Regions from separate parts of the Paraburkholderia sp. J63 genome, predicted to be linked through region 1. Evidence: riboswitches for the same ligand, from Rfam matches in the RefSeq annotation. Region 1 holds a riboswitch; each other region holds the start of a gene.

Region 1 (2,258 bases):
GCGAGACCGTGGCCGTATTTTGGAGCGCCCAGCCGAGGCGCGCCGCCGCGAGCGAGAGCGACGACGGCGCGGGCAGCACGTTCATCTCGCCCGCCGCGACGTGACGCGCGAGCGTCGCGCCCACGCCGTAAAACATGGGGTCGCCGCTCGCGAGCACGCACACGCGCTCGTGCGTTGCGCACAGCGCGAGCAAGGGCTCGATGCTGAACGGCTGCGGCCAGGGCTCGCGCAGCGCCTGCACGCGCGTGGGCAGCATCGCCAGATGACGCGCGCCGCCCGTCACCGCCTGGGCCGCGAAGAGCGCGCGCCGCGCCTCGCGCCCGAGCCCCGCGTATCCGTCGTCGCCTATGCCGATCACCGTCAGCCACGCCCGCCTGCCCTGCATCCGCGCTCCCATTCGTTCAGTCTGGTTCAGTTTCGCACCGCGCGAGAGCCGTCCTGACTCGCGAATCGCGCCGGAAAACGGGCATAATACCGCTTCCGCCGGCGCCTGAAGGGCGAAAGCCCGAAGGCAGATCAGGGAACACAGCGAAGCTGTGGCCGCCCCCGCGACTGTGAGCAGCGAGACCGCCTCCACCCAAGCCACTGGTTTTACCGGGAAGGCCGATGCGGTTGACGACCTGCGAGCCAGGAGACCTGCCGGCCGAACGTTTGTTCTCGCGCGCCCGAAGCCTGGCGGGGTGTACCGGCTTCGACCGCAGCGCGTGGACGTTTTTACGCTTTCGCGTTTTTTGCGCTTTCGCGTGGCGCCCTCCGCAATCGCCCCTTCGCCCATGCGCCCCTTCGCAGCGTGGTCGCGGCGGCATGCGAGGCGCAGCGCGCGCTGCCTACACGGTGTCCCTTGAATCACGACTCGAAGCCCGCTTCGTCTCCTGCTGCGCTGGCCGCGGCGCGCCGTTCGGCGTGCCCCGGGCTCGTGCGTGTGGTCGCGGCGCGCGATGGCGGCCTGTGCCGCATCCGCCTCGCGGGCGGCGTGCTCACGGCCGCGCAGGCGCACGCGATCGCCGAGGCCGCGCTCGCGCACGCGAGCGGCACGCTCGAGCTGACCAACCGCGCGAACGTGCAGGTGCGCGGCGTGCGCGCGGGCAGCGAAGCGGCGCTCACCGAGGCGCTGGTTGCGGCGGGCCTGGGCCCGCAGGCATCGGTGCATGAGCATGGCCATCTCTGCACCGCCGACGAATTGCGCAATCTGATGCTGAGCCCGCTGGCCGGACTCGATCCCGACGCGCTCCTCGACACCACCGCGCTCGCCGCGCCCATCGTCGCGATGCTGCAGCGCGAGCCGCGTTTCGCGGCGCTCTCGCCCAAGTTCGCGCTGCTGCTCGATGGCGGCGAGCGTCTTGCGGCGCTCGATCATCCGCACGATATCTGGCTCGCGGCCACACCGGATGCCGAAGGCGTGCGCTTCGCATTCGGCCTTGCGGGCTGCCCTGGCGACGGCGGTGCGCTCGGCACGGTCGCATCCGCGCACGCGCCTGCGCTCATTCGCGCGCTGCTGCATGCGTTCCTCGACCTCGCGCAGCCGGAACAAATACGCATGCGCGACGTGCTCGCGTCGCACGATGCCGATGCGGTGCTCAAACGTGCCCAGCATCACGCGGATTGTGTTATCGCATGCAACGGTCCCGGCGATGAAGCCGCATTGCGTGCATGGAAACGCAGGCCGGTCGATCTCTCGCTGCGCCTCGGCGCCCATGCACTGAATGCACTCGACACGGGCAACATGGGTGACCTGGGCTACATCGGCTGCCAGCCGCCGCGCGCGCGTCTCGACGCCGCGACGCTGCACGCACTCGCCACACTCGCCGAAACACACGGCGACGCCACGCTGCGCATCACGCCCTGGCAAGGCGCGATCTTGCCGAACGTGGCACAACGCGCCATGCCGGCGGTAATCGAGCGCCTGCGCGCGCTCGGCCTCGTTTGCGACAGCGCCGATCCGCTCGCGCGCACGATCGCCTGCACGGGCTCGGCGGGCTGCGCGAAGAGCCGCGCCGATACCAAGGCCGACGCGCTGCGCCTCGCCGCGCAACTGCCGCCCGATGTGCATGTGCACTTGAGCGGCTGCGAGCGCTCGTGCGCGGCCGCGCATCAGGCCGCGTTCACGCTGCTCGCCACGGCGCCCGGCCACTACGACCTTTACGAGCGCGACACGGGCGCAGCGCCATTCGGCCGCCTGGTCGCGCACCACCTGACGATCGAAGCCGCCGCGCGCACGCTCGCGCAGCGGCCCCGGAGCAACCCCGATGTCTGATTAC
Region 2 (2,258 bases), on a different contig from region 1:
GGCTGCGCGAGGACTATGGCCATGTTCCGGGGCATCTGATCGAAGAGCGTCACAGTCCGGCGGACACGGTGACGGCCAACAAGCAGCCGGTCGCCTGAGCGAGGAAGAGACGATGCAAAAGCCCTACCCGCTCAGCGACGAAATGCGCGAGTTCGTGGCGACGAGCGCACGCTTTGGCGCCGCGGACGACAGTGTGCAAGCCATGCGCGACGCTTACGATGCGCTGTGCCGGCACTTCACGCCCGCGCGCGATGCGCGCCTCGCCATCGAAGACCATGTGATCAGCGAGCCTGGCCGGCACATTCCGGTTCGCCTCTATCGTCCGGTGGGCGAAGCGCCCGCGCAGGGCTGGCCGTGCGTGCTGTATCTGCACGGTGGCGGCTGGGTGGTGGGCGGCCTCGATTCGCACGAGTTCATCACCGCGCCGATGGCGCGCGATTTGTCCGCCGTGGTGGTGGCGGTCGATTACCGCCTCGCGCCCGAGCACGTGTTTCCGGCGGCGTTCGACGACTGCCTCGCGGCATGGCGGCATCTCCAGGCGCAGGGCGATGCCTGGGGAATCGATACGTCGCGCGTGGTGCTGGCCGGTGACAGCGCGGGTGGCAATCTGGCGGCGGCATTGTCTCTGGAAATTGCGAAGCGCGGCGGGGCAGCGCCGCGCGGACAGGCGCTGATTTACCCGGGCCTGGGCACGGATCACAGCCTGGCGTCCTTCCGTGACAATACCGACGCGCCGTTGCTGAGCACGGCCGATGTCGAATATTTCCTGCGTGTCTACGCGCCCGATCCCGCGAGCCACGACGACCCGCGCCTTGCGCCGCTGGCGGCGCCGTCCTTCGAAGGCCTGGCGCCGGCATTCGTGGCGGTCGCCGAGTTCGATCCGCTACGCGACGACGGAGAGTTGTACGTCGAGCGCCTGCGTGCCGCCGGCGTTCCCGCTCAGTTTCACCTTGGCCGCGGATTGCTGCATGGCTGCATGCGGGCAATGGGACGCTGCCCCGAGACCACCGGACTCTATGAGGCCTTTATCGCGGCGATAGCGGCAATGCTCGAAAGCCGGGCTGCGTAGGTCCAGTTGCGCCTCGGGGCCTTTGAACAGCGTTTCGCCATCGAATGGCTTTCCAGATAATTTCGCATTGGTTTCTATAAAAAGACGCGGAAAGCCATTCGAATGCGCCAGTGGGAGATTGGCGAGTTTTTCCACGGGTTCGATTGACCATCAGGGGCGTGACCGTTACGCTTGCCCGCTGATGGTTCCCGGCGACGGGATCAAAAGGGAACGCAGTGGAGGCCAGCGCCTCGAGTCTGCGGCTGCCCCCGCAACTGTGAGCGGCGAGTCCATGCCGAAATGCGCCACTGGGAAACCGGGAAGGCCGGCACCGGACGACGACCCGCGAGCCAGGAGACCTGCCATCGACCGAGGTCCAAGCAGCCGCAGCGGGCGGGGTGTCCCGATGCGCAAGCACCGCCTCGCGGTCGCCCGTTGCAAGGACAGCCCGACCTCAGGATCTGTCTCATGTCCACTGTTATCGCCAACGCATCCACACCGGGAGCGCTTCGCCGCCGCGTCGCCGGCATTTACCTCGTACTCGCGGCCTTCAATATCGGCGCCTGGATCTGGGCGTTCATTGCTTTTCACGCGCATCCGCTGCTGCTGGGCACCGGGCTGCTCGCCTACGGCTTCGGCCTGCGTCATGCCGTCGACGCCGACCATATCGCCGCCATCGACAACGTGACGCGCAAGCTGATGCAGGACGGCCAGCGCCCCGTTAGTGTGGGCTTTTTCTTCGCGCTCGGCCACTCCGCCGTGGTGCTGCTGGTCACCATCGCGGTCGCGGCGACGGCCGCCGCGCTGGAAAGCCGCGTCGAGGCCTGGAAGGACATCGGCGGCGTGCTCTCGACGAGCGTCTCCGCGCTGTTTCTGTTCCTCATCGCCGCGATGAACGTCATCATCCTGCGCGGCGTCTGGCGCGCGTTCGGCAAGGTACGCCGCGGCGAGCCCTACGACAACGACGACCTGGACCTGCTGCTGAACAGCCGCGGGCTGCTTTCGCGGATTTTCCGCCCGCTGTTCCGCTTCGTGTCGAAGCCGCTCTGGATGCTGCCGATCGGCTTCCTGTTCGGTCTCGGTTTCGACACCGCGACGGAGGTGAGCCTGCTCGGCATTTCGGCGAGCCAGGCCGCGCAGGGGCTCTCGATGGGCGTGGTGCTCGTGTTTCCCGTGCTGTTCGCGGCCGGCATGTCGCTGGTCGATACCA
Region 3 (2,258 bases), on a different contig from region 1:
ACATCGCAAATGCCTATATGGGTCCGGGCGGCGTGATGCAGAACTACCGCTCGCCGCATGTCGTGCTCATCGGCATGTATCACAAGTTCTGAACCGCGGAACCCCACATCCCAGCAGGAGAAAACATGTTGCTACGAACCGGTATCCGGATGGCCGCGATGACGCTGCTGATGAGCGCCTGCGCCAGCGCACTCGCGCAAGGCGGCGCGCCCGCGGTCAGCTCGCAAAGCGCCGCCGCGCCGCCCGCCGTAAGTGCACCCACTGCACCCGCTGCGCCCGCCGCAACCGCCGCAACCGACCGCCAGCTCGCCGCCGCCGTGCGCCACGCCTTGCATGCGGCGCGCAAGCACGGACTCAAATCGACCTTTATCCGCGTGCGTGCGCGTGACGGCGCCGTCACGCTCTCAGGCATCGTGGCCGCGCAGGAGCAGATCGCGCTCGCGGTTTCGGTGGCGCAGGGCGTGGCTGGCGTGCGCACGGTCATGAGCCAGCTCCAGGTGCGCAGTGACGGCGAAATGAAAGGCAGCCAGTAGCGACGCGCATGCCGGCGCACCGCGGACCACGCAGGCTCGACCCGGCTCGACGGGCGTTTTCGCAACACCCGATGCATGACGGTAGACGCCCGGAGTTGACGCGCATGAAGCGCGCCCATTACCCTTGCGCCCTGATGGTTCCCGGCGACGGGATCAAAAGGGAACGCAGGGGGCGCCTCGCCGCCCCGAGTCTGCGGCTGCCCCCGCAACTGTGAGCGGCGAGTCCGTGCCGAAATGGCCACTGGGAAACCGGGAAGGCCGGCAATGGGCGCCGACCCGCGAGCCAGGAGACCTGCCATCGACCGAGGTCCAAGCAGCCGCAAGGGGCGGGGTGTCCCGAAGCGCCAGCACCGCACGCACGCGGTCGCCCGTTGCAAGGACAGCCCGACCTCAGGATCAGTCGAATGTCCGCCATGATTGAAACGGCTCCCGCCGAGAGAGCCCGTCGCCGCATTGGCCATGCCGTTGGCCACGCAGTTGGCCAGCGCGTTGGCCACAGTGTTAACCACATTCCGCCGGCTGCCGAAACCTCCACCACCACAGCCCGCGAGCCGACGCTGCGCCTGCTCGCGACCGCCTGCGCGATGGCCGCTTGCGCGTGGCAAAGCGCGCACGCCGCCGACGGCGCGCCAGCGGCGCAGCCGCCATCCGCCATCGCCGCCGACGACACCAGCACCACGCTGCCGAACATCCTCGTGGTGGGCGACACGCAGCATCTGCCGCAATCGTTCGACCAGCGCTACGCGAGCACGCAGGTGCTCACGCGCGAGGACCTCGACCGCCTCTCCCCCGCCGACCCGAGCATCACGCAGGCCCTCGCGACGCTGCCGGGCGTGACCGTCGCCCAAAGCGGCGGCCCCGGCACCCTGGCGTCGGTGAGCATTCGCGGCTCGTCGCCCGAGCAGGTGGCCGTGTTCATCGACGGCATCCGCATCGGCTCCGCGACCACGGGCACGGCCGAGTGGGCCGATCTGCCGACGGAAGCGTTCGACCGCGTCGAGGTGATCTCGGGCCCGGCCGCCGCCTCGTTCGGCGCGGACGCGGTGGGCGGCGTCGTGCAGCTCTTCACGCGCCGCGCGTCGAATCAGCCGAACCGGACGACGGTTTCGTTCGGCGGCGGCTCCAACAAGACCTTCGACACGCAGTTGCGCACCTCGGGCACCGTGCCATCGAGCGGCCCGCTTGCGGCGCTCGGCGGTCTCACGTACTCGCTCGGCGTGCACGACTACAACACGGCGGGCATCGACGCGACCCGGCCCTGGGCCTATGGCCACGAGGACGGCCGCAATCCGTATCACGCGCAGGACGTCGACGGGCGCCTCGGCTACGCGCGCGATAACTGGTCGATTTCCACGTTCGCGCTCTATCACGCCTCCGACCTTTCCTATGACAATGCGGGCGGCAACGACCGGCAGCGCAACCATCAACTGACGACGGGCGCCGCGTTCCACCTCGACATCACGCCGTTTACGCAATTCGATCAGTCGGTGGGCTATGCGACCGATCGCGAGTTCATCTACTCGAACGATCCCACGATCCCGACCGACGAAATCGACTCGACGCGCCTCTCCACGTCGACTTCGATCACGCACCAGGAGAGCGGCCACACGCTGTTCGGCCAGCCGCTTTCGGGCGAGAGCAAGCTCGCCTACGACTTCTCGCGCGAGCTCGCGTTTCTGCCCGTCGACATTCCGGGCGGCCTGCCCGCACGCAACGATTCCGCCA

Evidence for each region. A riboswitch is a leader RNA that binds a small molecule or an ion and turns the genes downstream of it on or off. The one in region 1 is predicted to bind cobalamin.
Region 2: another riboswitch for cobalamin. It lies ahead of U5775_RS05485 (HoxN/HupN/NixA family nickel/cobalt transporter); the one in region 1 lies ahead of cobG (precorrin-3B synthase).
Region 3: another riboswitch for cobalamin. It lies ahead of U5775_RS28535 (TonB-dependent receptor domain-containing protein); the one in region 1 lies ahead of cobG (precorrin-3B synthase).

The regions. Positions count from the first base shown of each region.
Region 1 covers NZ_CAJMZF010000033.1:22,301-24,558, reverse strand. The annotation lists gene cbiE (precorrin-6y C5,15-methyltransferase (decarboxylating) subunit CbiE) at 1-385, opposite strand, end outside; cobalamin riboswitch at 468-659, shown strand; gene cobG (precorrin-3B synthase) at 842-2,254, shown strand; gene U5775_RS27890 (precorrin-8X methylmutase) at 2,247-2,258, shown strand, end outside.
Region 2 covers NZ_CAJMZF010000003.1:277,428-279,685, forward strand. The annotation lists gene U5775_RS05475 (BCCT family transporter) at 1-98, shown strand, start outside; gene U5775_RS05480 (alpha/beta hydrolase) at 113-1,069, shown strand; cobalamin riboswitch at 1,235-1,430, shown strand; gene U5775_RS05485 (HoxN/HupN/NixA family nickel/cobalt transporter) at 1,517-2,258, shown strand, end outside.
Region 3 covers NZ_CAJMZF010000034.1:81,876-84,133, forward strand. The annotation lists gene U5775_RS28525 (porin) at 1-92, shown strand, start outside; gene U5775_RS28530 (BON domain-containing protein) at 126-533, shown strand; cobalamin riboswitch at 652-848, shown strand; gene U5775_RS28535 (TonB-dependent receptor domain-containing protein) at 1,118-2,258, shown strand, end outside.